DNA from 2 places in the Methylocystis sp. IM3 genome. Region 1 is predicted to be linked to the other one. Evidence: predicted binding sites of a transcription regulator. Region 1 holds the regulator's gene; the other holds the start of a gene.

Evidence for each region. The regulator LexA, encoded in region 1, represses DNA repair genes until DNA is damaged. The targets are predictions, from matches to a motif close to TGTTCNNNNTGTGTTCNG.
Region 2: ssb (single-stranded DNA-binding protein) is a predicted target of LexA. The motif match lies at 1,000-1,017, and genes of this name have one in related genera.

The regions. Positions count from the first base shown of each region.
Region 1 covers NZ_JBBPBZ010000002.1:1,170,773-1,173,161, reverse strand. Annotated here, with positions in the region: gene WOC76_RS07535 (ComEC/Rec2 family competence protein) at 1-958, shown strand, start outside; gene lexA (transcriptional repressor LexA) at 1,118-1,828, opposite strand; gene WOC76_RS07525 (L,D-transpeptidase family protein) at 1,993-2,389, opposite strand, start outside.
Region 2 covers NZ_JBBPBZ010000002.1:2,199,996-2,202,384, forward strand. Annotated here, with positions in the region: gene WOC76_RS12735 (sterol desaturase family protein) at 1-638, shown strand, start outside; gene WOC76_RS12740 (hypothetical protein) at 635-862, opposite strand; gene ssb (single-stranded DNA-binding protein) at 1,115-1,642, shown strand; gene WOC76_RS12750 (hypothetical protein) at 1,775-2,008, shown strand; gene WOC76_RS12755 (glucan biosynthesis protein) at 2,113-2,389, shown strand, end outside.

The sequences.
Region 1 (2,389 bases):
GCGCGAAATTCTGGCCGAGCGTCTTTTGCATGGCCCTGGCGCGCTCGTGGTCGCGACGCTCTGCGCCACTTCCGCGACCGCCTCCTTCATGGCCTATGACTTCCACGAGATCAGCCCCTATGTGCTGATCGGCAATCCTCTGACGCTCGCCGTCATCGAGTTTTTCGCCGTGCCTTGCGCGCTTCTCGGCGCCGCGCTCTACCCCTTCGGGCTCGACGGCTTCATCTGGCGCTGGCTGGAGATGGGCATCCATCTCGTCACATGGCTTGCCGGCCTCATCGCCAGCGCGCCCGGCGCCAGCCTTCAGGTGAAGGCTTTCGCGCCCTGGGCGATCGTCTTTCTTGCCCTCGCCGTGCTCTCCGCGGTGCTCTGGCGGACCAGCGCGCTGCGCGCCACGGCCATTCCGCTGGCGCTGATCGGGCTCCTCGGCGCCAGGAGCGGCGCCGGATTCGATCTCGCCATCCCCGCGTCGGGAGACGCAGCGGCGATCCGTCTCGCCTCGGGAGAACTCGCTTTGCTCGCCAGGAGGCCCGGCGCCTTCGCGGCGGAACAATGGCTGCGCGCCGACGCCGACGGCCGAAGCGTCGTCGAAGCGAAAGACGGGACCGCTTGCGACGATTACGGATGCGTAGCCCGTCTGGCGGACGGGCGTTTTGTGGCGCTCGTCACCGCGCGCGGCGCTTTTCTCGAAGATTGCGCGCGGGCGGCGATCGTCGTCACGCCGCTGCGCGCGCCCGAAGGCTGCGGCGCGCCGCTCGTCATCGACCGTATCAGGCTCGCGGAAACGGGGGCCGTGTCCTTGCAGTTCGCCAAGGAAGGCGGCGTCCTGTGGACGACCGCGCGCGGGGTCGACGAGGACCGGCCCTGGTCTCCCCGCCCGCCGCCCGCGACCGGGCGCGCCGCGGCGCCCGAGGATGAGGAGAGCGAGGAAGCGGAACTCTCGGAACCGATGGAATGAACCACAGCGGCGCGAAAGCGTCGCGTCCCAGTCAAAACGACGGGGTTTGCGAGGGAGCGGAGCCGCCCCGCCCGCCTCACGTCGTCCGCCCGCGAGAAGCGGGATGGGCGAACCCCTTCAGAGCCGATATGACTATCCCTGTAAATCAGAGGGAAAGGTTCAATATTTCCGCAACAGGCTGACGAGCTTGCCCTGGATTCGCACCTTGTCGGGGCCAAAAATCCGGGTCTCATAGGCGGGATTGGCCGCTTCCAGCGCGATGGAGGCGCCGCGCTTGCGCAGCCGCTTCAGCGTCGCCTCCTCGTCCTCGATCAGCGCCACGACGATGTCGCCCGAGTCCGCGTGATCCTGCTTCTTGATGACGACCGTGTCGCCATCGAGAATGCCGGCCTCGATCATCGAATCGCCGCGCACCTCGAGCGCGAAATGCTCCCCATTCGAGAGCATGTCGGGCGGCATGCTGATCGTATGGCTGCGGCTCTGAATAGCCGAGATCGGCGTGCCCGCCGCGATGCGCCCCATGACGGGGATCGCCACCGGTTGATTGCCCGACTCCTCGCGTTCGCTCAGTGGGCGGACGCGACCGAGATTGCCCTGAATCACCGCTGGCGCAAATTTGCCCCCACGGGAGCCGGCGCCGCCCCTGGGCGTCGCGGACTCGGGCAGACGCAGCACTTCGAGCGCACGGGCGCGATTGGGCAGACGGCGGATGAAGCCCCGCTCCTCGAGGGCGAGAATGAGCCGATGGATGCCGGATTTGGATCGCAGATCGAGCGCGTCCTTCATCTCGTCGAAAGAGGGCGGAACGCCCGATTCCTTTAGCCGCTCATGAATGAAACGCAGCAGATCGCTCTGCTTTTTCGTCAGCATGGAACGCCCCTGTCGCCACGGTGACAGCCCCTTGAGAGCAGTCGCGCGTTACAAACAAATCATGAACGATTCTTAGACGTTCCCTTTGCGTTCCGCAAGGGCAAATGCGGCAGGGCGGTCGCCAGGAAAAGCCTCGCGCGCGCCGGCGAAGCGACGCCCGCCCGCTATTTCTTCAGCTTCAGCGCCCGCTTGATCGAAGACGTCGGACCATCGTCGGCGGTGGCGGCGAGCGCCGACATGTCCCGGCGCGTATCCGTCGACAGCGCCCGCGCGACGCTCGTCGTTTCCGCCGGGCGGGCCGGCGTCGCCGCCTTGGCGGCGGCCATGGTCACGACCGGCGATTTCGCGGCGAGCGGCGCAGGCTTGCCGCCGCGCGCCGCCTTGTCCTCGAGCGCGATCTCCTCCGGCGGCGCGACCGCCTCGGGCCGGCTCGTCTCGGCGACCTTGGAAAGGAAGCTCGGATGCATGCCGCCGTCCTGATACACGACGCGCACCGGCTTCACCTCCTGCGAAAGCTCGGCAATTTTCGCCTCGTCCTTCGCGGCCTTGGCGGAGACGCTG
Region 2 (2,389 bases), 1.0 Mb from region 1:
GGCTGCTGCACGGCCTCGACGATGGCCCGATGAAACTGGCGCTCAGCTTCGTGTTCTTCGATTTTGTCGTCTATTGCTGGCACTTCCTTGGACATCATTCCGAGCGTCTCTGGCGTCTCCACAAGGTTCATCACAGCGACAAGATCATCCATGTTTCGACTGGCTTGCGCTTTCATGTCCTCGACCAACTCCTGGAGGTCGGCGTGAAATGCATCGCGGTGATGATCGTCGGCGTGGCCGCGCATGTTGTCGTCGTCTGCGAAATTATCCGCATGTTCTTCGTTTTCTTCCACCACGCCAATGTCGCCGTGCCGGGCGAGCGCTGGCTCTCCTATCTGGTCATCACGCCCAGCCTGCACCGCGCGCATCATTCCACGCGCCGGATCGAACACGATAGCAATTACGGCATCGTCCTCGCCTGCTGGGACATTCTTTTCGGCACTCGCAAAGTTCTTGCGCCGCAGGAATTCGGACTTGAAAACGTCGAAGCGCGAAACATCCTCCAGCTTTTCAGCCTGGCTTTCGTTACCGAACATTACTTCGCACGCGTGATGCATCTCCTACCCAGGCCCGACCGGCGCCACGAACTGCGGCCCGCGCCGATCGCCTTGCCTATTCGACGCGAGCGGCGCAGCTAGGAGCTTGGAAACGGGCGCTCGTTCGAATGATCTTCTCGCTCTGACGGGGCGCAGAGCGATGGCAGGAGAGTCTTTTCTCGAAGCAGGACGAGGAACGCGTCTTCTGTCGTCAAGCCGCAGAAGCCAGCCTCTTTGCCCTGCACCCAGTAGATGTCCCACACATTGCGCCACCCATTCGCCTCGAGCGCTTGGATGATCATGTCCTCGTCAAATGTGAAAGTCATGCGCAAGGCCCCGGCGGCGTCCGGCCTCTTTCGCGATATGCTCGCCTTTATGTTGGGCGCGAGTCCCCCTCTGCAAGGCAGAGGCGCGGGCGCAGCCATATCGCGATGGGGGTCTTGCCGCGTGATTTTGCGAATGCTAGAACAAAAATCGAACGCGAGCCGGCCACGGAGATCTGTGGACAAGCGGGCCGGGTGCGCCAGTTGGGACCCTCGTTGCACTAAAGTGCGGCGCGTCACCACGTGGAGAGAGACATGGCGGGTAGCGTCAACAAAGTGATTTTGATCGGCCGCGTCGGGCGCGATCCTGAGACGCGCACATTCCAGAGCGGGGACCGCGTGGTGAGTTTCTCGCTGGCGACAAGTGAGATTTGGAAGGATCGCAACTCGGGCGAGCGCAAAGAGCGCGTCGAGTGGCATTCCATTCAAATCCACAATGAGCGTATCGGGAAAGTCGCCGAGCAATACGTCAAGAAAGGCTCAAACATCTATATCGAGGGCCAGCTTCAAACCCGTGAATATACCGACAAGGACGGCAATCAGCGCAAGGTGACCGAGGTCGTCGTGCCCCGCTTCCGCGGCGAGATGACCCTTCTCGACAGCAAGGGTGGCGGGCGCGGCGAAGGCGATTTCGAGGGCGGCGGCTATGGCCAAAGCGGCGGGGGCTCTTTCGGTCGCTCCTCCCCGATGGAGCGCGCGCCCGCGGAGCGCCGCCCTGCTCCGACGGCCGGTGGCGGCGGCGGGCGCCTGTCCGAGCAGCTGGACGACGACATTCCGTTCTGAGCACGACCCGGCTCGAGCTGGGTGCGAATGCGGGCCGGTATTGCCTCGGGACGCCCGTTGTTATAGCAGAAACAGAGGCGCGGCCGGCCGCGCGATCCAGAGGACTGCGCGCCACAGCGCCGGGAAAGCTCCATGAGCCAGAAGCCGATCAACCTTGTCCATCTCTCCACGTTGATCGCGGTGGCGATCCTCGTTGGAACGGAGCTTGTGGGCGCTTCATGGGCGGCGGGCTGGGCGCTCGGCGGCCTCTTCCAGCTCGACCCTATGGTCAGCCGCGCGATCGAAGTCATCTTCTCGCTTCTGGGCTTTGTGGGCCTTTACTTCTTCATGAAGACCGCCATCCGCAATGAGCCTGTCCGCGGTTGAGGGCTGAAACCCGATCTTGAAGTCTGGAACGCCTGGGGCGCCGCCCCGAGGGCGCCCTATTGCACGGCTATAGTAACAAAAGCATTTTCGCAGGTGATTCGGGAATGATCGACAAGCAAGACCGCCGTTCCTTCCTCAAGACAGCGGCCGCCACGAGCGCGCTCGGCGCCGTTGGGGCCCCACCGGCGAATGCGGCGGGGCCATCCCAAATCACGAATGTGAAGCTCGGCCAAGCCGAGCCCTTCTCCTTCGAGGCGCTGAAGCAGGAGGCGCAGCGGCTCGTCAAGGAGCCCTATCGCAATCCCAACATCCCCTCGCCGGAGATCACCTCGCAGATCGACTACGAGAAGTGGGGACACATCACCTACAACACGGATCACG